3 regions of the Gordonia sp. JH63 genome follow, and region 1 is predicted to be linked to each of the others. Evidence: predicted binding sites of a transcription regulator. Region 1 holds the regulator's gene; each other region holds the start of a gene.

Evidence for each region. The regulator LexA, encoded in region 1, represses DNA repair genes until DNA is damaged. The targets are predictions, from matches to a motif close to CGAACANNTGTTCG.
Region 2: a site for LexA is predicted at 5,643-5,656, ahead of GR168_RS08525 (HNH endonuclease signature motif containing protein). Genes of this name have one in related genera too.
Region 3: a site for LexA is predicted at 4,945-4,958, ahead of GR168_RS05175 (HNH endonuclease signature motif containing protein). Genes of this name have one in related genera too.

What each region holds. Positions count from the first base shown of each region.
Region 1 is NZ_CP047235.1:2,312,326-2,321,693, forward strand. It holds gene GR168_RS10470 (fructose-specific PTS transporter subunit EIIC) at 1-877, opposite strand, end outside; gene GR168_RS10475 (1-phosphofructokinase family hexose kinase) at 994-1,959, opposite strand; gene GR168_RS10480 (DeoR/GlpR family DNA-binding transcription regulator) at 1,956-2,726, opposite strand; gene GR168_RS10485 (putative PEP-binding protein) at 2,876-4,585, shown strand; gene lexA (transcriptional repressor LexA) at 4,563-5,267, opposite strand; gene GR168_RS10495 (LysM peptidoglycan-binding domain-containing protein) at 5,492-6,031, shown strand; gene nrdR (transcriptional regulator NrdR) at 6,131-6,631, shown strand; gene hrpA (ATP-dependent RNA helicase HrpA) at 6,605-9,368, opposite strand, start outside.
Region 2 is NZ_CP047235.1:1,885,042-1,894,409, reverse strand. It holds gene GR168_RS08550 (restriction endonuclease subunit S) at 1-206, shown strand, start outside; gene GR168_RS08545 (type I restriction endonuclease subunit R) at 267-3,467, shown strand; gene GR168_RS08540 (hypothetical protein) at 3,460-4,365, shown strand; gene GR168_RS08530 (DUF433 domain-containing protein) at 4,785-5,453, opposite strand; gene GR168_RS08525 (HNH endonuclease signature motif containing protein) at 5,671-7,389, shown strand; gene GR168_RS08520 (FAD-dependent monooxygenase) at 8,026-9,234, shown strand; gene GR168_RS08515 (nuclear transport factor 2 family protein) at 9,361-9,368, opposite strand, start outside.
Region 3 is NZ_CP047235.1:1,143,692-1,153,059, reverse strand. It holds gene GR168_RS05200 (alpha/beta fold hydrolase) at 1-445, shown strand, start outside; gene GR168_RS05195 (L-lactate dehydrogenase) at 448-1,401, opposite strand; cobalamin riboswitch at 1,552-1,730, shown strand; gene GR168_RS05190 (iron ABC transporter permease) at 1,777-2,856, shown strand; gene GR168_RS05185 (ABC transporter ATP-binding protein) at 2,880-3,686, shown strand; gene GR168_RS05180 (ABC transporter substrate-binding protein) at 3,740-4,777, shown strand; gene GR168_RS05175 (HNH endonuclease signature motif containing protein) at 4,983-6,611, shown strand; gene rplA (50S ribosomal protein L1) at 6,682-7,398, opposite strand; gene rplK (50S ribosomal protein L11) at 7,481-7,915, opposite strand; gene nusG (transcription termination/antitermination protein NusG) at 7,991-8,869, opposite strand; gene secE (preprotein translocase subunit SecE) at 8,940-9,368, opposite strand, start outside.

The DNA.
Region 1 (9,368 bases):
TGATGGCGCGCTTCACCCCGGATGCGATGACGGGTTTGCCGCGGAACCGGTTGCGGTCCTTGACCCCGACGTCGGTGGCGAAGATGACGGCGTCGGCCGACGCGATCACATCCGGATCGAAGGCCGTGGTCGCCGAGGACCCCTGGGTCTCCACCGCGAACTCGACGCCGGCCCGCTCGGCGGCGTACTTCAGGGCGTCGGCCGCCATGTAGGTGTGGGCGATGCCGGTCGGGCATGCGGTGATCGCGACGATGCGCGGCGTGGCCGGTCCCGGGTCCGGGGTCCGGTCCGAGTCCGGGCGGGCCGGCGCACCTTCGGGTTCCGTGGTCGACGTCGCTGGTGCTGCCGCGGCGGCCGGGGCAGTGGTCGACGGGGCAGGGGTCGACGGGGTGGCGGTCGGCGCGGTGGCGGGGGCCGGGGGTGCGGGGTCGATGGCCTCGTTGACCAATTCGATGACCCGCTCCTCGTTCTCGGCCGCGCGGAGCGAGGCCACGAAGTCGGGCCGGACGAGTGAGCGGGCCAGCGAGCTGAGGAGCTTCATGTGCGCACTGGCACCCCCCTCGGGCGCGGCGATGAGGAAGACCAGGTCGGCCGGCCCGTCCGGTGCGCCGAAGTCGACCTTGCGGGACAGCCGCGCCATGGCGAGACTGGCCGCGGTCACCGACGCGGTACGGGCGTGCGGGATGGCGATGCCGCCGGGAAGTCCGGTGGCGGACTTGGCTTCTCGGTCCAGTGCGGCCCGCGCGAGGTCGGCGGGATCGGTGGTCCGGCCGGCCGCGGCGAGGGCGTCGGCGAGCGTGGTGATGACGGCGGCGGGATCGCCGCCGGCGTCGACGTCGAGACTCACCGTCTGCGCGGTGATGATCTGCTCGGTCATGGGATGTCCTTCGGTGGAAAGAGTGGGGTCGGTGCTGGGTGGGTCGATGGTGGATGGAGTCGGTGCTGGATGGGTGCGGTGTTGGATGGATGTGGAGACTCGCCGGGACGGTGCCGTCAGGTCATGCGCGCGGCTCCCGACAGTTCGGTCACCCGCACGCCGGGGAGGTCGAGGTGGTCGGGCGTGGGGGCCTGGGTGCCGGCGAGCGATGCGGCCGCCGCGCCGTACGCCACGGCCGACCGGAGGCAGTCGGCGGGCGCGGCCCCGGTGCTCTGCGCGATGAGGTAGCCGGCCAGTGACGAGTCGCCGGCGCCGACGGTGCTGCGCGGGACGATCGGCGGCGGGGTCGCCGACCACACGCCGGATGCGGTGACCAACACGGCCCCGACGGCGCCGAGGGTGGCGAGGACGTTGCCCCCGATCTGTTCGGCGATGGTCGCAGCGGCGTCGATGACCGGTCCGAGATCGTTGCGCGCGAGTGCTTCTCGGAGCTGTCCGGGGTCGGCGCCGGTCAGTTCGGCGAGCTCGTCCTCGTTGGGCTTGATCAGGTCGACGCGACCGGTGACGCTGGCACGGAGGGGAGCGCCCGAGGTGTCCACCGCGACCCGGCAGCCGGCGAGGACGAGGTCGTCGGCGATCGAGCGGTACCAGTCGTCGGGGACGCCGGGAGGCAGCGACCCGCAGAGGGTGACCCACTGCGCGGAGCCGGCGTGCTCACGGATCAGCCCGACGAGCGCCTCGCGGTCCGGGCCCGTCAAGGTGACGCCCGGTGCGTTGATCTTGGTGGTCGTCCCGTCGGATTCGGCGATGGTGATGTTGGACCGGACCTCGCCGTCGACCGGCACGGCGTCGTAGGGGAGTGCGAGGTCGTCGAGTGCGGCCCGCAGCGGGTCGCCCGGCCGCGCCGGGAGCAGTGCGCGGGTGGCCAGGCCCGCGGCCGCGACGACCCGGGCCACGTTGACGCCCTTGCCGCCCGGCTCGGTGCGGACCACGCCGGCGCGCTGCACCTCGCCGCGGGCGAGCGGTGCGCCGAGTTCGAGGGTGCGGTCGAGACTCGGGTTGGCGGTGACGGTGACGATCATGCGATCACGACCTCGACGCCACGCGCGGACAGGGCCGCCGAATAGGCCGGGTCGATCCCGGAGTCGGTGATGAGGACGTCGACGTCGTCGAGTCCGGCGAAGGAGGTGAGGTCCTCGCGGTCCATCTTCGAGCTGTCGGCAAGGACCACGACCCGTTGCGCGGCTGCGACCATCGCCGCCTTGACCGCGGCCTCGTCGGGGTCGGGTGTCGACAACCCGTGGGCCTCGCTCAGGCCGTTCGTCCCGATGAAGGCGGTGGTCACGCGCAGTCGGCGAAGCGCGTCCACGGTGTCGACGCCCACGGTCGCCTGGGTGAGACCGCGTACGCGTCCGCCGAGGGCATGGAGACCGTCGGGATGGGTTCCCGCGAGCAGGCCGGCGATGGGCAGGCTGTTGGTGAACAGGGTGAGCCTCCGATCGGGAGCGGTCGCCTCGGCCGCGCGGTAGGTGGTGGTGCCGGCGTCGAAGAGCACCGAGCCGCCGTCGGGCGGCAGGAACCGGATGGCCGCCCGGCCGATCGCGGTCTTCTGCTCGATCTGGCTCGACTCCCGTTCGTCGATCCCGAGCTCGCCGAGGGTGCGCATGATCTCGGCGCGCACGGCGCCGCCGTGGACCCGCTGGAGATGTCCGGCGCGTTCCAGTACCGCGAGATCGCGTCGGACGGTCTCGCTGGTGACGTCGAATTTCTCGGCGAGCGCGGCCACGGATGCCCGCCCCGCGAGTCGCACCTCGTCGACGATCGCCTGTTGTCTCTCCTCGGCGTACACACCGCTCCGATCTCCGGTTTCGACCAACCCGCTTGTTGAGGCGTGTGGGATTGGATGTTGTAGTAATTGTGTTTACGCCTGTTTGTGTTGACAAGTCAAGCACTTTTTGTAACGGTGGTCACATCGGTAGTCGAGTGAGAGGCAAGACGATGGCGCAGATCCTGACGGGAACCCCGGTGGTCGGCGGGTTGGCCCACGGTCCCGCGCTGTGGCCGGGCGAGCGACCCGACCACTCGCCGGAGAAGCTCGGCGTCGGTGTGGAGATCGCCGAGGAACGGCGCGCCGACGAGGTCACGCGCTTCGCCACCGCGGCCGGCGCCGTCGCCGCGCGGCTGCGCACGCGCGCGTCGCAGAACACCGGGGTGACGGCCGAGGTGCTCGCCGCGACGGCGGGCCTGGCCGAGGACCGCGGCTGGATCGGTGCCGCGACCGCGCTCATCGGCAAGGGCGCCCCCGCCGAGGCCGCTGCCGTCGCGGCCACCGAACAGTTCGCGGCGGTGTTCACCAAGCTCGGCGGACTGATGGCCGAGCGGGTCACCGATCTCAACGACGTGCGCGACCGGGTCCTCGCCGAACTGCTCGGCCTACCCGAACCTGGTGTGCCCACTCCGGAGGTGCCGTCGGTCCTGCTCGCCGACGACCTCGCGCCCGCCGACACCGCGGGCCTCGACCCCACGAGCACCATCGCCCTCGTCACCCGCCTCGGCGGACCGACCAGCCACACCGCGATCATCGCGCGCCAGCTGGGGATCCCGTGCGTGGTGGCGGTGGCCGACCTGGACGAGATCGAGCCCGGCACAACCGTTCTCGTCGACGGCAGCACCGGGCGGATCGAGGTGGAGCCCGATGCGGAGGCGGCCCGGGCTCGCGTCGACGAGGATCGGCGGCATGCCGCACTCGTCGCCGGCTGGACCGGTCCGGGGCAGACCGCCGACGGGGTGGCCGTGGCGGTGCTCGCCAACGTCGCCGACGGATCGTCGGCACGCGCCGCGGCCGGGTACCCCGTCGAGGGCGTCGGGCTCTTCCGCACCGAACTCGCGTTCCTCGAGCGTGCCGACGAACCGTCGGTGGACGAGCAGGCCGCGATCTACCGGGAGGTGCTCGATGCGTTCGACGGGCAGAAGGTGGTCATCCGCACCCTCGACGCCGGGTCCGACAAACCGCTCCGGTTCGTGACCCATCCCGACGAATCGAACCCAGCGCTCGGCGTGCGGGGCGATCGGATCGCGCTGGCGCACCCCGAGATCCGCGCGCATCAGCTCGACGCGATCGCGCAGGCCGCGTCGGGGTCGGCCGTCGCGCCGTGGGTCATGGCGCCGATGATCGCCTCGCCGGCGGAGGCGCGCACCTTCGCCGCCGAGGTCCGCGGCCGTGGTCTGGTCGCCGGGGTGATGATCGAGGTGCCCGCGGCGGCGATCCTGGCCGAAGCCGTCCTCGCCGAGGTGGACTTCGTATCCATCGGCACCAACGATCTGACCCAGTACACGATGGCGGCCGACCGGATGTCGGCCGATCTCGCCGGACTGACCGACCCGTGGCAACCGGCCGTGTTGAGCCTCATCGCGGGTGTCGCGGCAGCGGGTGCACGTCAGGGAAAGCCGGTCGGGGTGTGCGGCGAGGCCGCCGCCGATCCGAACCTCGCCTGCGTGCTCGTCGGTCTCGGGGTCACCTCGCTGTCCAGCGCGCCGGCTGCTGCCGCGGCCGTGGGGGCCCGGCTCGGCGAGGTGTCCGCACCGGACTGCCGGGCCGCCGCCGAGGCTGCCCTGGCCACCTCGGACCCCGCCGCGGCGCGCGAGGCTGCCGCGGCGGTGCTCGACGGTTCGGTCGGTGGAGAGGTCAGACTCGCCGCATCACGGTGACGACCTTGCCGAGGATGACGGCATCGTTGCCCGGGATCGGATCGAACAGTTCGTTGTGCGGCATGAGCCAGACGTTGGGGCCCTGACGCTTGAAGGTCTTCACGGTGGCCTCGCCGTCGATCATGGCCGCGACGATGTCGCCGTTGTCGGCGACGTTCTGCTGCCGGACCACGACCCAGTCGCCGTCGCAGATCGCGGCGTCGATCATCGACTCGCCGACGACGCGCAACAGGAAGAGAGATCCCTCGCCGACCAGCTCACGGGGCAGCGGGAAGACGTCCTCGACGGCCTCCTCGGCCAGGATCGGACCGCCGGCCGCGATTCGGCCGAGAACCGGCACGAAGGTCGGCTCGGGCAGCTGACCGGCCGACGGGGTGTCCGGCGACGGGGTGTCACTCGGGGCGATGTTGACCGCACGGGGACGGTTCGCGTCGCGCTTGAGCAGCCCCTTGCGTTCCAGCGTCCGCAACTGATGGGCCACCGACGACGTCGAGGCCAGGCCGACCTCGTCGCCGATCTCCCGGATGCTCGGCGGATAACCGCGCTCGCGCACCGAGCGGCGGATCACCTCCAGGACCCCGGCCTGTCGCGGGGTGAGTGAGGCCTCGGCGGCGGCGGCGTCGAACGGGGCCTCGTCGTCGGCGCCCCGCGCTCGGCCGCGCCTATCGCCGGTGTCACTCATGTTCGGTTCCTCTCGTCTTCGGAACGTGCTGGTAGATGGCTTGCGCCGGGTCCGAGCCTAGCGGAGTGCGACCGGCACCTCAAACATTTGTTCGATGTGTCGCGAGACTTTGTCGGGACGTCGTGCTACAAATTCGAACATCAGTGCATCGAACATCTGATCGATGTTCGAACACCGACCGCCACACCCCGCACGATCCAGACACCAGAACACCGGAGGGCACCATGCGCACCGCCACTCTCGTCGCTCCCGTCCGCACCGACCGTCCCGACGCTGTCCGGCCCCCCACCGACCGCGCCGATCGGGTCCGGACGCGCGCCCCGCTGTCCGACGGCGGCCGCCCGATAGACAACCGGCCGGCCGGCACCCGACCGCGGGGTGCGTCGCCGGTGACCCCGCGGGTGGGCGGTACCCACTGTGGTTCTTCGGTCGGGGTGCGCGGGCGTGGCCCGGTCGGACCCGACGCGGCGGTGTTCCGTCGCCGCCGCCGCACCGCGGTCGCGCTCCTCGCCGGCGTCGGGCTGGCGTTCGTCGTGTGGGTGTTCGGTGTCGTGGGCCAGAACTACTCGGACTCGCTGACCCCGTCCGCCGTGAGTGCCGAGGTCGTCCACGTGCGCTCGGGGGACTCGCTCAGCTCGATCGCCGGCCGGGTGGCACCCGAGATGCCGCGCGAGGTCGTGATCGACGAGATCGTCGCGATGAACGATCTGGGGTCGAGCGCGCTGCAGGTGGGCCAGCCCCTGCTCACCCCCCGGTACCGCTGAGGCCGGGCGGTATCCTCGATGTCACAGGGGCCGGCCGACAAGCGGCGGGGCGCACGCTTCGGGTGCGTTCCAGCGTCCCGCGACCTGCGTGAGGACACGATGCGCTGCCCCTTCTGCAAGAACGACGACACCAAGGTCATCGACTCGCGTGTCGCAGATGAAGGGCAGGCCATCCGCCGCCGTCGCTCCTGTGTGGAGTGCGGTCGCCGGTTCTCGACCGTGGAGAGCGCCGTGCTCGCGGTGGTCAAACGCAACGGCGTGACCGAACCATTCAGCCGGGAGAAGGTCATGCGCGGCGTGCGGCGAGCCTGTCAGGGCCGCCACGTCGCCGAGGACGCGCTCGCGCAACTCGCCCAGCAGGTCGAGGACACGGTGCGCGCCAGTGGATCGGCCGAGATCCCCAGCAACGAGGTCGGACTCGCCATCCTGGGTCCGCTCCGCGATCTCGACGAGGTGGCGTATCTGCGCTTCGCCTCGGTGTACCGGTCGTTCGACTCGGTGGAGGACTTCCAGCGCGAGATCGACGACCTGAAGGCGGCATCGGGATCCGGGAGCGCGCTCGCCGAACCCGTGTCAGCCGAGTCGGTCCAGAGCTCGTAGGACCCGTTTCTCCGACACCGGGAACGCGGTGCCGAGACGCTGGGCGAACAGCCCCACGCGCAACTCCTCGACGAGCCACTGCGCTTCGTCGTCGACCACCGCCCGCCGGTGCTCGGGTACCTGTTCGATGCGCTGGGCCCACCGTTCGACGACGCGATCGACGGCGGCCACCCCGGCCTGGTCGCGTGCTGCGGACGCGGGTAGTGCCTCCAGACGTGCTTGCGCGCCGTCGAGATAGCGCGGCAGATTCTCCAGGTGGCGTCGCGCGGTGGCCGCCACGAATCCGTCGAACACGAGGTGGGCGACCTGTTCGGCGACGTCGTCGGCAGCCAGCGAACCGGCGTGCCGGTCGATCGCCGCCCGCAGCGGGGACATCCGTTCGAGGGCTGCGACGGCCAGCGAGAAGTAGTCCGGTGCGGCCGCGGCGACCCGTGGCCGGATCCGTTCGAGCAGCGCCGAGAAGGACTGTGGTGAGCGAACCGCGGCGAGCTCTGCGTCGTCGATGTCGGCGACCGTGTCCCGAATGGCCCGTCGGGTGCAGTCGGCGAGCAGTGCCTCGGTGGTCGAGTACGGGCTCTGGCTCAGGGCGAGTCGTTCGACCGGACTCAGCGAGCCGGCGATCCGCTTGTGCAGCGGAGGTATCGCGAGGTCGAGGAGGGCGACGATCCCGCGTCGCAGGAGGCGGTCTCGTGTCTCCGGGCTAGCCGCATCGACGACGACGACGCCCCGCGCGTGGCCCTTCGCGTCGGAGACCACGTCGATCGTCGGGTACCGGGTCAGCCGCTGCCCCGCGACATCGACCGTGGTCTGCTCGGCGAGCGAACCGATCCCGTCGGCGGTCCAGGTCCGATACAGGGTGCGCGACACCGTCTTCGGCGCCGCGGGCGTTCCGGTCTGCTGAAGTTCGGGCAACGAGTCGGCGCGGGAGACGATCCGTCCGGAGTCGTCGGCCACCGCGAAATGCATGCGCAGGTGCGGCGGTACCCGGTCGGTGTCGAAATCGGCTGCGGTCACCCGCATCCCGGTGATCGCCGAGAGCTCGCGCGCCAGCCCGGTGGCCAGCGGCTCTTTGCGCGGGGTGAGCCGGCCGAGCGCGAGTTCGGCGAACCGCTGCGCGGGTGACATGCTCTTGCGCAACTGTTTCGGTAGCGACTTGACCAGTGCGGTGGCCAGTTCGGCGCGCATGCCCGGGACCGACCAGTCGAAGCCGGCCGGTCGGACGTGGGGGAGCAGTGCCTGCGGGATCACGACGGTGACGCCGTCGTCGGGTGCGCCCGGTTCGAACCGGTAGCGCAGTTCGAGTCGGGTGTCGCCCTGCTGCCAGGCGCCGGGATAGTCCGTCGGCGCGACGTCGGTGCCTCCCGTGACGTCCTCGGGGCGCAGATCCAGCAGATCCGGTTCGACCCGGCGGGTCTTCTTCCACCAGGTGTCGAAGTGCCGGGCGGAGGTGACCTCGGCCGGTAGCCGCTGGTCGTAGAACTCGAAGAGCTGGTCCTCGGTGATCACCAGACCCCGGGTGCGCGTGCGGTTCTCGACGTCCGAGGCGGCCTCGAGAAGCTTGCGATTGCGGTCGAAGAAGGCGTGCTGCGTCCGCCAATCGCCCTCGACGAGAGCGTGCCGGATGAACAGCTCCCGCGAGACCACCGGGTCGATGGGGCCGTAGTCGACGCGCCGGCGGGCGACGAGCGGGACCCCGTACAGGGTCACGCGTTCGTAGGCCATCGCCGCTCCGCGTTTCGCCGACCAGTGCGGCTCGCTGTGGGTGCGCTTCACCAGATCCCCGGCGAGTTTCTCGGCCCACAGCGGATCGATCCCGGCGACGGTGTGGGCGAACAGGCGCGACGTCTCGAGGACCTCGGCCGCCATGATGAAGGCGGGCGGCTTCTTGGCGAGCGGAGAGGCGGGGAAGATCATCAGCGTGGTGTTGCGCGCACCGGTGAACTCGCGGCCCTCGGTGTTGCGGGCGGCGATGTTGCTGAGCAACCCGGACAGGATGGATCGGTGGACGGCGTCGGCGTCGAGTTCGGTGGGCGCGACCGACCAGTCGAGGTCCTTGACGATCTCGGTCAGCTGTCGATGGAGGTCCTGCCACTCCCGGATGCGCAGGAAGTGGAGGTACTCGCGCTCACACATGCGCCGAAAGCGGCTGCCGGACAACTCCTTGCGCTGTTCGCCAAGGTATCGCCACAGCTCCACGTAGGACAGGAAGTCCGACTGCGGGACGACGAAGCGCCGGTGCTGGGCGTCGGCGGCCTCACGGTGCTCGGCCGGCCGTTCCCGTGGATCGGGGAGCGACATCGCGGCGGCGATCACGAGAAGGTGGTCGAGACAACCCAGTTCGTGTCCGGCGATGAGCATCCGGGCGACCCGGGGATCGACCGGGATCCGCGACATCGACCGGCCGATCGGGGTCAGTCGCGGGGGCCCGCCCTCGCGCGGGACGGTGATGGCGCCGAGTTCGGTGAGAACACCCATACCGTCGCGGATCGCGCGGTCGTCGGGCGGCTGGACGAACGGGAACTCGGCGATCTCACCCAGTTTCAGCGAGGTCATCTGGAGGATGACCGCCGCGAGGTTGGTGCGCAGGATCTCCGGGTCGGTGAAGGCCGGCCGGGAGTCGAAGTCGTTCTCGCTGTAGAGACGGATGCAGACGCCCGGGGCGACACGACCGCATCGACCGGCCCGCTGCCGGGCACTGGCCTGTGAGACCGGTTCGATGGGAAGACGATTGACCTTG
Region 2 (9,368 bases), 430 kb from region 1:
GACACCTCGATGAGCCGGTGAGAATTCCCCATCAAGACCGTATCGACTCCGTCGGTCCGCAAATCGAGGCGTTGTCATACCAGATCTCTTCGCTTCATATGGAAAATCTGGCGCTCGCCCACACCCGCGACAAACTGCTCCCCCTCCTGATGTCTGGCAAGGTGACGGTCAAGGACATCGAGGGCGACATCGAAGACGTCGTCTGACCACTGCACACCGATAACAGCAGAGCCAGCCACCCCAGTTGACAGTCAAAGGATCACCAGATGAGCGTATTCCCCGAATCCGAATGGGAGACGTTGGCACTCGAATGGCTGGCCGACCAGGAGTGGCAGCCGACACACGGCTCCGAGATCGCACCGGGCACCGAGAATGGTCGCAAGTCGTGGGACGATATCGTCCTCCCCGAGCGACTCCTCGCGAAGATGCGGGAGCTGAATCCCGGTGTACCTCACGAGTATCTGGTTCAGGCCCGCGCGGGCATCCTGGCTCCTGAGTCCGGAGACCCGCTCGCCGAGAACCGTCGGCTGCACGAGATTCTCGTCAAAGGCTACCGAGGTATTTCCTACGTCGACCACGAGGGCCTCGAGCAGACACCAACCATCCGCCTGATCGGTGCCCGCCCGGAGGACAACGAGATGCTCGCGGTCCAGCAGGTGACCGTGCGCAACTCAGAACACCAGCGTCGTTTCGATGTGGTGCTCTACCTCAACGGCCTGCCAGTCGCGTTCTTCGAACTCAAACAAGCCGGTTCGGCGCAGGCGGACCTGGCGTCCGCCCACGCTCAGCTCCAGACCTACCTGCGCGAGTTCCCGATGGTGTTCCGATTCGCGGTGGTCTCGGTGATCAGCGACGTGATCACGGCTCGGTACGGCACCCCGTTCACACCTCTCGAACACTTCGCACCGTGGAATGTCGACGACGACGGTAAGCCCATCGCGTCCGGCCACCCGACCGATCCCGAGAAGATGGGGCTCGAACTCGAGTACCTGATCGACGGTGTCTTCAATCCCGAACGGTTCCTGCAGATCCAGCGGAACTTCACCGCCTTCGACGCCGGCGCCGACGGCTACCTGAAGCGAATCGCCAAGCCGCACCAATACTTCGCGGTCACCAAGGCCGTCGGCAATACCGTCGCAGCTGCGGAGAGCAACGGCAAAGCCGGCGTCGTGTGGCACACCCAGGGGTCGGGCAAGTCCATGGAGATGGAGCTGTACGCCCACCTCGTGGCACGTCAGCCGAAGCTCAAGAACCCGACGATCGTCGTGGTCACCGACCGACGTGAACTCGACGGCCAATTGTTCGAGACCTTCAACCGGTCCGAACTACTCGACGAGTCACCGGTGAAAGTCACGTCGCGAGAACAACTCCGCGACGAGCTGTCCAACCGGACAACCGGCGGCATCTACTTCACCACCCTGCAGAAGTTCAGCCGCACGCAGGCCGAACGTGAGGCCGGCGCCGACCACCCGCTGTTGACCGATCGTCGCAATGTCATCGTCGTCGTCGACGAGGCGCACCGCAGTCACTACGACGACCTCGATGGCTACGCCCGCCACCTCGCCGACGCGGTTCCTCACGCGACGCTGATCGCCTTCACTGGAACCCCGATCTCGTTCGCGGAGCGGAACACCCGAGAGGTCTTCGGTCCGTACATCGACATCTACGATCTAACCCGGGCCGTCGACGACGGCGCCACCGTGCCGGTCTACTTCGAGCCGCGACTGATCCGGGTCGGCCTCACCGAGGACGTGACCGAGGACGATCTCGACCGCGCCGCCGATGAGGCGACCCGCGGCCTCGACGACGCTGAACGCGCCCAGATCGAGAAGTCCGTGGCCGTCATCAACGCGGTGTACGGCGCCCCCGAGCGCGTCAAGGCACTCGCTGGCAACATCGTCGAACACTGGGACGGCCGATCGGCGTCCATGAAAACCTTCATCTCGACCCCCGGCAAGGCGTTCATCGTCACCGCAACCCGCGACATCGCCGCCCGACTCTACGAGGAGATCGTCACACTCCGTCCGGACTGGCACGACGACGCCGTCGACCGAGGAGTCATCAAAGTCGTCTATTCCGGCAGCGCCAAGGACCAGGGCCTGGTCGCGAAACACGTTCGGCGGGATGGGCAGAACAAAATCATCCAGAAGCGGCTGAAAGACCCCGACGACGAACTGCAGATCGTCATCGTCAAGGACATGATGCTCACCGGGTTCGACGCGCCGCCATTGCACACGCTGTATCTCGACCGCCCACTCAAGGGCGCCCTGCTCATGCAGACCTTGGCGCGTGTGAACCGGACTTTTCGAGGAAAGCCGTCCGGCCTGCTCGTCGCGTACGCTCCCCTGGCCGACAACCTGCACAAGGCACTCGCCGAGTACACCGAGACCGACCAGGCACAACAACCGGTCGGCCGGAACATCGACGAGGCGGTCGCACTCACCCAGCAGCTGCTCGTACAACTCGATGACGTGTGCTCCGGATACGACTGGCGAAGCAAGGCCAAGGACCCCGACCGCGGGTGGATGAAGGCGGCAGTCGGTCTGACCGAGTATCTGCGTTCACCCGAGACCCCGGGCAACGTCGTGTCCGACGGCGAGGAGACTCTCGGCGGACGCTACCGCGCCCTCTCCGCCCACCTCGCAAGAGCCTGGGCACTGGCCGGTGGAGAGAAGTCGCTCGGCGAGTTGCGGCCGACGGTCCAGTTCTACGAAGAAGTCCGCGTCTGGATGGGCAAGTTCGACGCCGCCGACCGGCAGGCCGAAGGTCGCCCGGTTCCGGAGGAGATCAAACGCCTGCTGTCGTCGTTGGTGGCGCGCTCCACCGCGAGCGGTGAGATCGTCGACATCTACGACGCGGCAGGACTTCCCAAGCCGTCGTTGTCCGACCTCGGGGCCGACTTCGAGACCAAGGCCAAGGCCGCCACCAACCCGCATCTGGCGATCGAAGCGCTTCGCGCGACCCTGACCGAGGAATCTGCGCGTGCAACGCGGAACAACGTAGTTCGGCAGCGTGACTTCTCCGAGCGGATCACCGATCTGATGAAGCGCTACACCAACCAACAGATCACCTCCGCCGAAGTCATCGCCGAGCTCATCGCGATAGCCAAAGAAGTGGCGGCGGAGGGAAGCCGCGGTGAACGCTTCTCCCCCGCTCTGAGCGAGGACGAGCTCGCCTTCTATGACGCCGTGGCGAAGAACGAGTCGGCGGTCGAGTTCCAGGGCGACGAAGTCCTCGCCCAGATTGCGCGCGAGCTGGTCCGGATCATGCAGCGCGACACCAAATTCGACTGGACCGTCCGCGACGACGTGCGCGCGAAACTGCGGTCCTCCATCAAACGCTTGCTGGTCAAGTACAAATACCCGCCGGACAAGCAGCCGGCCGCCATCACCACGGTGTTCGAGCAGATGGAGATGATGGCACCTAGGTTCGCAGCAGAGAACGCCCCGGGAGATGACGATGACTGAACGCTGGATCGATTGGTCCTCTGATGCACGCGACCGATTCACTCGCGTCATCTCCGATCTGCGGGAGCTGTCGCTCCTACCTGGCACGACGTCCGCAGACGACATCAGTTCGCTCGTGTCGGACATGCTTGACCGGCGCGATCAGATCGCCACCAAAACGTGGGACTCCAAGGCGTCCGAAATTCCGGTGCAGGATGGAAGAACCGCTCTGCGCCAGGTTTCCGAAGTGCTGTACGCCGCCGACCAGGCAGTGATCGACGAGCTCGTCTCGCGGATCCCAGCGAAATCGGTTCATGAGCGGATGAACTCCGCTGCGTATCTCGCAGCCGAGATCGACGCGGCGACAGCCGAAGCAGCGACGCTCGACTCGCACCGCTCAGGTGGTCCGGCAAGTCAGCAGGATGCCACCGATACCGAACTGCTCGGCGATCCCGCCGACTACGCCGGAATCGATCCCATCGAAGACGTGGCGATTCCGCCCCAGGTCGTATGGACCGAAGCCGACCGTAAAGCTGTCCTGGACGAGGCCATCAGCACGTACGGCATCGCCCCTGGCGAGTGGTACTCGGTCGAATGGCCTCCGACCGATGGCTCACTGTGGACCCCCGGATATCTCGTCACCTCAGACCGAGAGCCGTGCGACGAACACACCGACGACCCGGACAGCGACACAGCACTCGAATGCGTCCGGTGTGAAGACTCGGTCACCACCGACATCGAGGAGATGGCCGTCTGGAAGTTCACAACCAGGCTGACCCACCACCGAATCGGTTTCGACAGCAACGGTTCTCTGGTCGTCGACCGTTTCACCGAGGAGATCGACCCGTCGTTCGAGGTACGCGAGATCACGCAAGACCCACGACTGATCCGCATCGGCCTTCCACACGGACACCGCTGACAGCGAGTTCGCACGACCCAGGCACAACTCGCTACATCAGCTGCTCGAGACGCGGGCGCGGGCCTCCGAAGACGCGCCACACGGACGGGGTGCCGCTCATGCAGTGCGTACACATGTCGCGCAGGTTCGCGTGGAGGGCATCAATCAGCTACTGCCTGGTTGCCTGACCGTGAAACAGGAACAGGTGGATGCGAGCGCGCTTGTAGGCCTGCAATTCCGAAGGCGTGACGAGAATTGTGGTGTCCCGACCTATTGCCGCCCACCCGTTCCGGCCGACATCACGGAGCCAGCGTTCATCCGGCGTCCCCTCGGCTGCCGCGCGAGTTCCGTACACCGCAGCCGGAGTATGGACGATATAGCCGAGCTCTTCGATCGATCGCCGCAAGGTCCTGCCGGCGATGTTCTCGTCCAGATAGAACTCAGGCGGTGCGGCCCAGGAGGACGCGGGCGGCGGTTCGAACCTGGGATCTCGAGATGTCGAACTCCTCGGCAACGACCTCGCCGTCCTCTCCGGCTTTCAGCATTGCAGCGACGTCCGCTAGGCGAGGTCCTGATGCTCCGAACCGCGGCTGCCCGAACGCAACGTCTGGGTCGACGATGACCTTCTCCGGCTCCCATTCGCGTAGTTGTAGGCGGTTCGGATGCTCACCGTCCCAACTGACATATGAGATGTAGTCCTGGACGATCTCGCGGATGACATTCTGCCCGGATCGCGCTTCGATGAGCCCGGCACCGGCTCGGGTCTTGGCGAAGTCCCACAGGACATCAACACCGTCTGTGGCCAGATTCGGCGCTGTCAGCACGTAGTCACGGCCGAAGTCCCGTCGCAGCTGCTCGAGCGCGGGACGGATCTTGCGAACGTGAACGCCTGCGCTGCGAAGGGCGTCGAGTACGTATGCCTCGGTCAGGGCGATGAAGGACACGTTCGCTTTTCGCTGTGGCGCGTCCACCACATGAAGGAGCGGCTCCCCGCGGTCGTAGCCTTTCGCCCAGCGGTGGAACGTCTGCTGACTGATGGCGAGATAACGAGCCGCGTCGCTCATGGTGAGAATGCCTGCATCAAAGCGAGGATCGCCGATGGTGGTCACGCTGCGTTCTACCTCCCGCCTGACCCTGGACTACGAGTTGTCGATTGTAGCCACATCATGATGGCACCGTGAGCAGCTCTGTGGAGTCTGCACCCCGACTGCGGTAGGCAGTGAGCACCCTCCGACCTGTCGGTGCGTCGTGATTTCATTCGACGAGAGTCTGACAAAGTTGAAAATCAACACTTTACTCGAACATGTTTTCGAGTACTCTGGTGTCATGTCATCGGGGGCGGGGGCCGAATCCACGGCGGTGGACTCGTCACAGGAGTCGGTCGAACCGCGCTTTCGTCCCGACCATGAACTCTCCGCATCCGAACTCGTCGAGGTCCTGAATCACTGCGCGGGCTTGGCGGCGGCGTCCGCGCATCGAATGATGGTCGTTGCCAGCCTCATTCACGACGAACGCGAGATGGACTACGCACAGCGGCGCGCCGAGACGCACAGCGGCGAACTCGACTCCATCGAAGCCTTCGAGCACCTGTCCGCGCGAGTGGCCGCGGGCGAGAACCCCTACGAGCAGTTCGGGCCCAACGGTCTCGAACAGGCCATCGCCGAAGTCGGTGCCACCCTCACCGTGACACCGGCCGAGGCGAAAGAACTCATCGAGGCCGGCGACGCACTGCGCTACCGACTCTCCTTCACCGGGCACGCACTGGCGTGCGGTCGAATCGACAAGCGCCGCTTCCTCATCGCTCTCAAGCGCACCGATCTCATCACCGACGACGAAGAGATGCAGACCGTCGACGCCCATCTCGCCGAAGCGATCTTCGCCCGCGCACCGATGTCGACGGCCCGGTTCACCGCCATGGTCGATTCGATCGTCGCCAAGTGGGCACCCGACGCGATCCGCCGACGCAAGGAGCGAGTGAAGTCCGACCGCAAGGTGACCGTCACTCCTGATCGCTTCACGCCCGGGCAGTCCCGGATCTCCGGGACGCTGCCCAATGCTGATGCCGCCGAGTTCGACGCCCGCCTGACGGCGATGGCCACCGCGGTCCACGCCGGTGACCCTCGAAAGTTGGCCAATCGCCGAGTCGACGCCCTCAAAGCACTCGCGCGGGGTGAAGCCGCCATCACGTGCCTCTGCGACGACTGCGCCACCACCGCAACCGAACCCGACACAGCACCAGACCTCGACGCAGCGACAGTGGAGACCGGCGAGACGCCTGCACCAGCTGCTGAGATGGTGGAGGCCGACACCGTCGTCGACCCGTCAGCCGCAGACGCCGACGCCGCGGTCGATGACCCGGCCGTGCCGACCGCCTCGCCGTCGGACTCGCCCGCACCGCGCGCGACCTTTCACATCGTGGTGAACCTGTCGACCCTGATCGGTCTCGACGACGATCCCGCCTTCCTCGACCGCCACGGCATCATCGACGCCGAGACCGCGCGAGAACTCCTCGCCGAAGCGCGACGCACCTACATCCATCCCGCACCGACCCCCGCCGCGCCCGACGCGCCACCGGTATCGCCTCCCGGCGCGGACAGTTCGACAACCCGGTACACCCCGTCGAAGAAGCTGCAGGCGCTGGTGCGTGCCGGTGAACTGTGCTGCACCTTCCCCGGCTGCAACGCCCCGGTCTGGCAGATCGATCTCGACCACACCGAACCCTTCGACCACGCCGACCCGCGGCGCGGCGGCCCGACCGATGCACGCAACCTCAAACCGCTGTGCCGGTTCCATCACCGAATCAAGACCTTCACCAGCTGGCAGGACCACCAAGACGAACTCCAGACCGCCTGGTTCACCACACCCACCGGGCACATGTTCGTCGGCAACGCCTTCAGCGGACGCGACCTGTTCAACAAACTCTTCCCCAGACGGTCACCCGATCACCCCGCCCGCGACAGACTCAACACGCAACGCGACAACGACTTCCGACGCCAGCAACGCGCCGAGAAGCGCTGGAACGACGCCAACCCACCGCCGTTCTGAACACCGCCGCTACCCCTATCGCCGGTCAGGAACACCCTGACACGGTGGGTGAAGTCATGCGGCGAATGTCGACCTCGCGACGCGGCCGTTCACCACCGCGACGTCAAGGACAGGCACGCCGTTGCCCCCCCGGACGCAACCAGTGATGAACGCGCTCGACCGTGCGACATCAACTCGCAGACCGCATCAACCGCGGGCCAGAGATAGGACAATGACAGGGAGCCGCTGCGCATTCGAGTTCCGTCCCGTCCGGCATCGCCCGTCGCAACCCATCGAAGGACGACCCCGCCCCAGTAGAATCGGACACATAACTCGGGCACACATCGCGATAACCGTAGCCGGCTTGCTCGGCGGACTCGCCGCCGGCGGGTGGATTGAGAGCGAATCGTACATCGCCGCAACACTTGTCATCGTCGGTTGGTTGACCTTCTTTGGCGTGTTCGTCTGGCAGGAACGTCGAAACCGGCACGAAGCCGCAGCGTCGACGTAGAAGACGACGAGGCGCCCCGACTCGTAGCAAGCACCCGGCGCGGCGTGGCTGTGGTTCGAGCCGGTCCTGTGAAACCGCTGCGCAGAGACACACGCAACGGCTATCGTTCCATCCGTCCGCGACCGAGCCGGTGGATGAAGTTCGCGATGAGCGTGCGAACCGAGAAATTCGACGCCGTCATCGTCGGTGCCCGATGCGCGGGCACCGCAACGGCAATCGCGCTGGCCAGCCGTGGGTTACGCGTTCTTCTCATTGATTCGGCACGTTTTCCGTCCGACACCTTGTCGACTCATCTGCTGTGGCCGTCGACCATGGCCGAGATCCACACGCTCGGCGCTCTGCCCGATGTCGAGGACGCCGGCGCGCCGCGACTTCCGACAGCCGAGGCCGCTCTCGATGACATCGGCTGGCGGACCACGTATTCGCCGGTCTCGGGCATCGATTACGCGATGTGCCTACGTCGTTCGCACCTCGACGCCGCCCTCCAGCGAACCGCCGTCGCCGCCGGCGCCGACCTTCGGCAACTGTGCCGGGCGACGTCGTTGATCTGGACCGACGGCCGCGCGGCGGGCGTCGTCTACGTCGACGAGGACGAACATGAGCATCGTGCGGTCGCCCCCGTGGTGATAGGCGCGGACGGGCGCACGAGCATGGTGGCGCGGGCGGCGAATGCCCAGATCCCGCTGGTCTCCACGCCGAGCGGCCGTTCCTGCTATTTCGCGTACTGGACGGACCCACGAACCGAGTTGCGCCACATCGCTTCCCAATGGCGTGTCGGCGGTCTCCTCGGGACCGCGTTCCCGTGCGACGGCGGCCACACGCTGTGCCTGCTGCAGCCACCGATCGGAATGGACGGCGAGTTCCGTGGCCGCCGGGTCACCGATGCCTACCTGGCGGGAGTCGCCGCGCTACCCGGACTCGCACGCCGTCTCGACGGCGCCGAGATGACCTCACGCGTGCGGTCGTGCACGGGCATCGAATCCTACTTCCGCCGGTCGAGCGGACCGGGATGGGCGCTGCCCGCGACGCCGGGCACTTCAAAGATCCCGTCACCGCGAAAGGAATCCGGGATGCCTACCGGTACGGCCGCCTGCTCGGCGAAGAACTGGCACCCATCCTGCGAAGCCGTGACCCCGACCCCGATGCCGTCGACACCGCCACCGCGGCCTGGGCGAGCAGACGCGAGCGCGAATGCGTCGAGATCTACCAGTGGACGAACTTCCTGGCGTCCGGCACCCCACCGTCGCCGCTCGAGCACGAGGTCAACCGCCGGGCCCGGGATCGACCCGAGTACGCCGCGACACTCGGATACATCTACAACCGGACGCAACCGCCATGGGCGATGCTCCCCATGACCGCGCTGCCGGGGCTCGTCTACGGCGCGACTCGGCGCGCGTCGCTGCGCGACATCGCCGCCGACCTACGAACACAGTCGCAACGCATGCGATCCGACCGACGTGAACGCCGCACGCTCGCCCGCCTCAGCCCA
Region 3 (9,368 bases), 1.2 Mb from region 1:
AGTGGCGTCCGGGGCAAAGGTGACCGTGCGCGCGCTCGCGGATCTGGCGGGTTCGGCGCTGGGCCGTCCGCCGGTCACCGTCGGCCTCGCCGGTGCGTCCGGCTCGGCCGCCCTGATGACGGCACCCGACGCGGTGTCGGGATACCTGCCGCTGGTGCCCGACGACCTGGAGTTCATCAACGAGGTCGCCGCGCGGGCCGGTCTCGCCATCCCGCTGCACACGCCTGGTCGGGCATTGCGAAAGCTCACCTGTCCCACGCTCGTGTGCATCTGCGACGAGGACACCGTGGCGCCGGCCGGACCGACTGCCCGGTACGCCCGCCGCGCCCCGGCAGCGCGAGTGATTCGTTATCCGGCAGGACATTTCGACATCTACGTCGGCGCCGACTTCGAGCGGGTGGTCGCCGATCAGCTCGAGTTCCTGCGCGGGACCGTCCCCGTGTGACGTCAGAACCCGAACCGCGCCTGCATCCCGCGCAGCGTTTCCGCCGATGCCAGCAGACCCGCCCGCTCGGAGTCCGACAGCGGGACATCGAGCCGGGTCTGGGCACCACCGCGGTCGACGACGGTCGGCAACGAGAGGCACACGCCGTCGAGCCCCTCGATGCCGTCCGCCCGCGTCGACACCGGCAGCACCCGGTGTTCGTTGTTCAGGATCGCCTCGACGATGCGCGTCGAGGCCAGACCGATCGCGTAGTTCGTCGCCCCCTTGCCCTCGATGATGGTGTACGCGGCATGTACGACCTCGTGGTGAATACGTTCGCGCGCAACGGCGTCCATCGCCGGACGGCCGGGCAGCGGCGTCCACGAGGTGAGCGGCACGCCCCCGATCGACGCCGAACTCCACAGCGGGATCTCACTGTCGCCGTGTTCGCCGACGATGTAGGAGTGCACGCTCTGCACCGCGACCCCGCAGTGCTGCGCGATCAGGAATCGCAGCCGGGACGAGTCCAGCACCGTGCCCGAGCCGAAGACCTGGTGCGGTGACAGCCCGCTGATCTCCTGGGCGGCGTAGGTGACGATGTCGACGGGATTGGTGACCATCACATAGATCGCGTTCGGCGCCACCGCCAGCACCCCGGGGAGGATGGCGCGTGTCAGACCGATTGTCGCCTCGGCCAATTCGAGGCGCGACTGCCCGGGCTTCTGCTTCGCGCCGGCGGTGAACACGACGACGTCGGCGTCCGCACACACCGACACGTCGTCGGATCCGATGATGTCCGCGCGGGGCACGAACTCGAGGCCATGCGACATGTCGAGCACCTCGGCGGTCACCTTGGCAGCGTTGATGTCGAGGAGGGCGATGGTCCGTGCGACACCTCGGATGAGGGACGAGTAGGCGATCGCGGTGCCCACCGCACCCGCCCCGATGATGGCCAGCTTCGTGTCTCGTACGTCCATCGGTTCACCATTTCCGCGTCGGGATCGTCGATCGTCGGCCCCCAGCGTAGGTGCTCGCGTGTCGGCTGTCCGGGCACCGATGTCGCGCATCGTTGCGCCCAGAACCACGAACTGCGACATCTGACTCAGGTGTAGCGAATCGTTGTTGGTATGTTCAGCCCCGAGAACGGTCACACCCGCACACGTGGGTGTCAGGGAACCCGGTGTGAATCCGGGACTGGCGCGCAACGGTATGGGAGACGGATTCGGCGCGGACACCGGGGCGACCCGGGAAGGCGCCGGCGCCACGATCCCGAGTCCGATTACCGGCCGTTCTCGCTCGAGTCCATCGTGTATCTCGCGCACAGATACCCAGACCGATAGGCAGTACCACCCGTGTCCCGTCGTACCGACGGCACGACCGAGAGCGCGACCGCCCCGTCGGTCCGGCGACTCCCGTCGACGCCGCTAGCCGCAGTACTGTTCGTCCTCACCCTCCTCAGCATCGCCCTGGCCACCGCTTTCGGCGCGGAGACCATCCCCGTCGGCGACGTGTGGCACACCGTCGTCGGCCGGATGACCGGGGCCGAGCTCGACTCCGCGCACGCCGTCATCATCTGGGATCTCCGGTTGCCCCGGTCCGTGCTGGCCGCGCTGGTCGGAGCCGGGCTGGCGCTGGCCGGCGCACTCATGCAGGCCCTGGTCCGCAACCCGCTGGCCGAGCCGTATCTGCTGGGTGTGTCCGCCGGCGCGGCGGTCGGGGCCACCGCGGTGATGACCCTCGGCGTGCTCGCGGGACTGGGCGTCTGGGCGCTGTCCGGCGGGGCGCTACTCGGCGCGCTGGCCGCCACCGTCACGGTGTACCTGGTGGCCCGCGCCCAGGGCGGGCTGACCGCGCTGCGACTCATCCTGTCCGGGGTGGTGTTGTCCTCGGCGTTCATGGCGTTGTCGTCGCTGCTGGTGTTCACCGCCGCCGACCCGCACGCCGCCGACAACGTGATGTTCTGGATGCTCGGCAGCGTCGCGGGCGCCACCTGGGCGAAAGTGCAGATCGCCGGGGTGGTCGTGCTGGCCACCGTCGTGGCCATGCTCGCCATCCACTCCTGGCTCGATGCCTACGCGGCCGGCACCGACACCGCGACGTCGCTGGGCGTGCCGGTACGCGCGATGCGCAACGCGCTGTTCGGTGTCCAGGGTCTCCTGGTCGGCGTACTCGTCGCGGTGGCGGGCGGCATCGGCTTCGTCGGTCTGATCGTCCCGCACGCGGCGCGACTCCTGGTCGGCGCCACCCACCGCGCGATGTTGCCGGTGGCGGTCTGCGGCGGTGCGCTCTTCCTGGTGTGGGTCGACGTGATCTCGCGGGTGGCGGCCGCACCGCGCGAGATGCCGCTGGGCATCGTGACCGGACTGATCGGGGCACCGATCTTCCTGTTCCTCATGGGACGACGCCAGTACGTGTTCGGGGGTGGCTCGTGACCGACCCCGCCCGCGCATCGTCGATGTCGTTGCGCGCGATTGCGCTTGCGTGCCGTCGCGGTGGCCGCGTCGTACTGCGGGATGTCGATCTCGCGGTCCCCGCCGGCACCCGACTGGCCATCGTCGGGCCCAACGGTTCCGGCAAGACCACCCTGCTGCGCACGCTGTGCGGTCTCGAACGCCCGGCCGCCGGCACCGTCGAGGTGAACGGAGACGACCTCCACCGCATCCCCTCGCGACGCCGCGCCATGTCGATGGCGGTGGTCGGCCAGGAGGAACAGCCCTCCGCGGAGCTGACGGTCGGCGAGGCGGTCGGCCTCGGCCGGACCCCGTACCGGTCGGCCTGGTCCACCGGGAGTTCCGACGACAAGACGGTGGTCGATCGCGCGTTGATCCAGGTCGGGCTCGACGGCTGGGGCACCCGCTCGTGCACCCAGCTGTCCGGCGGCGAACGGCACCGCGTCGTCCTCGCCCGCGCGCTCGCTCAGCAGACCCCGATCCTGGTGCTCGACGAACCCACCAATCACCTGGACGCCGCCTGGCGACTACGACTGATGGAGATCCTCGACGAACTCGACGCCACCGTGGTCGCGGCGATGCACGACCTCGACCTGGTGTTGCGTCACTTCGACTCCGTCGCAGTGGTTTCCGACGGCGGAGTCATCGTGCACGGACCACCCGTCGAGGTGCTGACGCCGGCTCTGCTGGCCGACGTCTTCGAGGTGTCCGGCACCGTCGTCGACCATCCATCGACGGGCCTGCCCCATCTGCTCCTGAACACTCCCACCACCACACCCGCCCCCAGCGCTCTGACGAAAGACATCCCGTGAGAGGACATCCTTTGACCATACGTACGTCCCGAGTCCACCCGACCGTCGCCATCGTGGCGGCGACACTGATCCTGGGAACTGCCACCGCCTGCGGAACCGACAGCACCGCAGCGTCGGAAAGCACTGTCACCGTATCCAATTGCGGAGCCGACGTCGCCTTCCCGCAACCCCTCGACCGGTTGTTCGTCAACGACGGCGGCATGATTGCGATCGCACTCGCCGCCGGTGCCCGTGACAACATGGTGGCGGTCAGCGCGCTCGCCCGGGACAAGGACATCCTGCGGCTCGAGTACGGACCCCAGGTCGACACCCTGAACGAGGTCGCGACCGAACGTCCCACCCTCGAGAACATCGTCGCGGCGAAACCCCAAGTGCTGTATGCCGGATACAACTACGGCATGAGCGAATCGCGCGGGATCACACCCGAGATCCTCGCCGGACACGGCATCGACGTGTACCAGTTGTCCGAGGCGTGCCGGCAGACCGAGGGCGAGGCGCAGCGCGGCACAATGGACCCGTGGGTCGCGCTCGACACCGATCTGCGCAACATCGGCACCCTCACCGGCAATCCCGAGCAGGGCGCCGCCGCGGCCGACGAGGTGGCCGACCGCCTCGAGAAGCTGCGCGCCGCACCACAACCCGCCGCGAAACCAACGGTCTTCGTCTTCGACAGCGTCTCGGACACCATCTTCTCCTCCGGATCCTTCGGCGGCCCGCAGGGCATCATCGACGCCGCGGGCGCGCGCAACGCGACCGAGGACATCGAGGACACCTGGACCGCCGTGAGCTGGGAACGCCTCACCACCGCGGACCCCGACGTCATCGTGTTCGTCGACTATCCCGGCCAGTCGGTCGACGAGAAGATCGCCGCCCTGCGTTCTAATCCGGCGAGCCGGAACCTGAAGGCCGTGCGCGAGAACCGCTTCGTGAACCTGCCGTACGCGATGTGGGTGTCGAGCCCACTCAACATCGACGCCGCCGAGATCATGCGCGGCGTTCTCGAGAGCCACGGCCTCGCACCGGAATCCGGTATCACCCCGTCCCTGGATGTCGCGCAATTGGACCTCGGGGGCAACAACTGGCTGGAGTGAGTCGCGGGACGCCCCGTTGAACACGTGGGGCCGCGGCGATCGTCATGCCGCCGCCCCACGGAGTAGTCGGTGGACCCCCTACCACGAGGCACCGACAAGTTACCGGCTCCGAATAGCGTTGCACAACATCAGTTTTGGCTTGCAACGCGCTCGCAACGGTGTACACTCGAACGTACATTCGCGGCAACGGTTCTCGGGGGCGACCATGTCTGACGAACAAGCGGCGCGGCGACCGCGCGCCCTCGAGTTGGTGGCCGACCTGCACCGCATCCTCGGTGAGTTGCAGACCGTGGACCTGTCGCCGTGTACCGATGCCGAACTCGCCGACGTGGCCGCGGAGACCGAGCGCGCGATCGCGCGTCTGACCGTCGCCGGAGACCGGCAGATCGATCAGGTCGAGGCCCGCGACCTACCCCGCAAGGCCGGCTGCCGCACCCTCATGCAGTACATGACCCACCGGCTACGAGTCTCGAACCCGATGCGCCGCCGTAAGCAGATGGACGCCACCGCCCACCGGACCAGCCTCGGCGGCGAGGTCCTCCCACCCGAATACCCCTGCCTCGCCGAAGCTTTCGCACAAGGCACAGTCGGCACCGCCCACGTACAAGCCACCCTCGACGTCCTCGACCGCATCCCCGGCACCATCGACCACGATGTACAGGTCGCCGCTGAGCGGCAGATGGCCGAGATCGCCGAAGCCCACACGCCTGCCGAGATCACCCAGCTCGGCTCGCGGCTGCTCGCCCACCTCGATCCCGACGGCACACTGGCCGACGACACCGACCAGAAACGACGCCGCGGCCTGTGGATCGGTCGGCAACGCGCCGATGGCACCGCCAAGATCTCCGGCACCCTGACCCCCGCACTCGCCGCCCGACTGACCATGATGTTCGCCGTGTGGGGCAAACCCGGACTCAACAACCCCGACGACCCCGCCTCGCCCCAAGGCCCGGCCGGTGCCGCCGACCCCGACGCCCTGACCGCCGCAGCCGACCGCGACCAACGCACCCTCGCCCAGACCAATCACGACGCCCTCGATGCCGCACTCGCCGCAGGCTTCGCCGACGGAACACTCGGCACCTCGCACCGAGGGCTACCCGTGCAACTGATCATCAAAGCCGACCTCAACGACCTCATCCGCGAAGCCGGACTCGCCACCACCGCCACCGGCACCCTGCTGCCCATCCGGGACCTGATCACGATGGCCGCCGACATGCAACCCTGGCTCGCGATCTTCAAAGACGCCACCACCGTCCCCCTGCACTTCGGACGGGGCAAACGCCTGGCCACCCGCGAACAACGCCTCGTCTCCTTCGCCCGTCCCGACGGGGAAGTGTGTTCGGCACCCGGGTGCGATCAACCCGCCACCCACGTCGAGCTTCATCACGCCGAACGAGACTGGGCCAAGGGCGGTCTCACCGACATCGACGACCTCGCCCCGGCCTGTCCCCGTCACAACCGCATGGTCGGCGACCAACCCGGCCAATACACCACCCGCATCGCCCGATCCGGCCCCGACGAAGGCCGCTGCCTGTGGCGGTTGAACGCCGAACCCGGCGCACCGCCCAACCCCGAACACATCAACCGCCGACCCGACATACCCCGGCGGTTCGCACAACACCTGAACACCGTGCGCAACGAGATCCACGGACCTGCCACCAGGTCCGGCGACCAGTCGCGCCCCGACGCCGTCGGCTACGGCGACCGCGGCCGGCGCCTCGAACTCGCCTACCGCGAACTCGTCCATCCGCGAACACCGCCGGAGCACCTCACCACCCCACCGCTGACCCCGGTCGAAGCTGCACTCGCACGCATACTCGCTGACCACGCGTGATTGCACACGACACGAGGGGCCCGGCATCGGAATGCCGGGCCCCTCGTGGGTGTCAGTGCGCCTGATCAGATCAGGCCTGCGGTGCCTCCGCGAAGTTGCGGGTGACCGCCGGGTCGACCGGGATGCCCGGGCCCGTCGTCGTGGAGACGGTGACCTTCTTGATGTAGCGGCCCTTGGCGGCCGACGGCTTGGCGCGCATGATCTCGTCGTAGGCAGCGCCGTAGTTCTCGGCCAGCTTGGCCGGGTCGAACGAGGCCTTGCCGATGACGAAGTGCAGGTTCGCAGCCTTGTCGACGCGGAAGTTGATCTTGCCGCCCTTGATGTCGTTGACGGCCTTGGTGACGTCGGTGGTCACGGTGCCCGTCTTCGGGTTCGGCATCAGGCCGCGGGGTCCGAGGACACGCGCGATACGGCCGACCTTGGCCATCTGATCCGGGGTGGCGATCGCGGCGTCGAAGTCCAGCCAACCGCCCTGGATGCGCTCGATTAGATCCTCGGCGCCGACCTCGTCGGCACCGGCGGCGGTGGCCTCGGCGGCCTTGTCGCCGGCGGCGAACACGATCACGCGGGCAGTCTTACCGGTGCCGTGCGGCAGATTGACGGTGCCTCGAACCATCTGGTCTGCCTTACGGGGGTCGACGCCCAGCCGCATCGCGACCTCGACGGTCGCGTCGGTGTTCTTCGACGACGTGTCCTTGGCCAGCTCCACAGCCTCCAGCGGGCTGTACAGCTTGGTCTTGTCGACCTTCTCGGCCGCGGCCGCGTAGGCCTTGCTCTTCTTGCTCATTGCTCTGTTCCTTCTCCGCCGTCAGTCGGCGGGGTGTGTGGTGCGGGCCGAGCCGGCCCTCCCACGGTGATGATGAGGTCTGTCAGCCTTCGACGGTGATGCCCATGGACCGAGCAGTACCGGCGATGATCTTCGCGGCCTGGTCGATGTCATTGGCGTTCAGGTCTTCGGCCTTGGTCTTGGCGATCTCACGGACCTGGTCCATGCTCACCTTGCCGACCTTGTTGGTGTGGGGCTCGCCGGAGCCCTTCTGCAGGCCGGCGGCCTTCAGCAGGAGCTTCGCAGCCGGCGGGGTCTTCAACTTGAAGTCGAAGGAGCGATCTTCGTACACGAAGATCTCGACCGGGATGACGTTGCCGCGCTGCGACTCGGTCGCCGCGTTGTACGCCTTGCAGAACTCCATGATGTTCACGCCGTGCTGACCGAGCGCCGGACCCACGGGCGGGGCCGGGTTGGCCTGGCCTGCCGAGATCTGGAGCTTGATGATCCCGGCGAGCTTCTTCTTCTTGGGAGGCATCTTCTGTTCCTTGCTTGTTTCCTTGCGAATTCACGCCCGCTGGAGACGTGAAAGTTCTGAGTTGGTGGTCCGGCCCTAGATCTTCTCGACCTGGTTGAACCCGAGCTCGACCGGCGTCTCGCGACCGAAGATCGACACGAGGACCTTGACCTTGCGCTGCTCGGCGTTGACCTCGCTGATCGACGCGGGCAGCGTGGCGAACGGGCCGTCCATGACGGTGACCGACTCGCCGACCTCGAAGTCGACCTCGATGACGTTCGACGCGGCGGCAGCTGCGGCCTCGACGCCCTCGGCGGCGGCACCACGCGACGCGGCGGGCTTCTTGGCCTCGGTCCGCGGCATCAGGAACTGCAGCACCTCGTTGAGCGAGAGCGGCGACGGCTTGCTGGTCATCCCGACGAAGCCGGTGACACCCGGCGTGTTGCGCACGGCGCCCCACGACTCGTCGTTGAGCTCCATGCGGACGAGGATGTAGCCCGGCAGTACCTTGCGGTTGACCTTCTTGGGCTGGCCGTTCTTGATCTCGGTGACCTCTTCGGTCGGCACCTCGACCTGGAAGATGTAGTCGCCGACGTCGAGGTTCTGCACGCGGGTCTCGAGGTTGGCCTTGACCTTGTTCTCGTAACCGGCGTAGCTGTGGATCACGTACCAGTCGCCGGGCGCGCGCCGGAGCTGCGTGCGCAGTTCCTCGACCGGATCGACCTCAACCGCTTCGACCTCGGCCTCTTCGACAGGGGCCTCGTCGGCGGCGGCCTCGTCAACCGGGACCTCGTCGGCATCCTCGGAGACGGTGTCCTCGGCGGGGGCCTCGTCACCCTCGACGACCGCGTCGTCGGCGACCGCGTCACCCTCGGTGTCCACCGCGTCGGTCACGGCCGCGTCGACAGCGTCGACGTCGGCAGCAGCCACGTCGACGGAATCGGTCGAGGCGAGTTCGTTCTCCGGGGTGCTCACTGCAGCCCACGCTCCTTATGGTTCATCTGGCGGTCGTGTTCCTCGTCGCCGGCCGAGCCCACCGCGTGGGTCAGCCGAACAACCAGAGCACGCCCTTGGCGAAGGCGAGGTCGAGGCCGGCAATGAACGCGGTCATCACGATGACGAACACGAGCACGACGATCGTGTAGGTGATCATCTCGCGCCGCGTAGGCCAGATGACCTTCTTCAGCTCGGCGACGACCTGCGTCAGAAAGACCCAGATCCGTACGAACGGATTCCGGCTCTCCTCGGCAGACGCCTTCTTCTTGGTCTTGCGTTCCTTGACGGCGACCGACCCCGTGTCGGAGTCGGCGTCACCGTCGGTTGCACCCGCCGCCGAGCGACGTCCGCGAGCCGAGCGCTTACCGGACGGACGCAGCTCCTTCGCGGCTTCGGTCGACGTGCCGTCGTCCGTACCCGCGTCGGTGGCCTCGTCGCGACCGTCGAGCTCAGCCGCAGCCGAATCGGCCGCAGAACC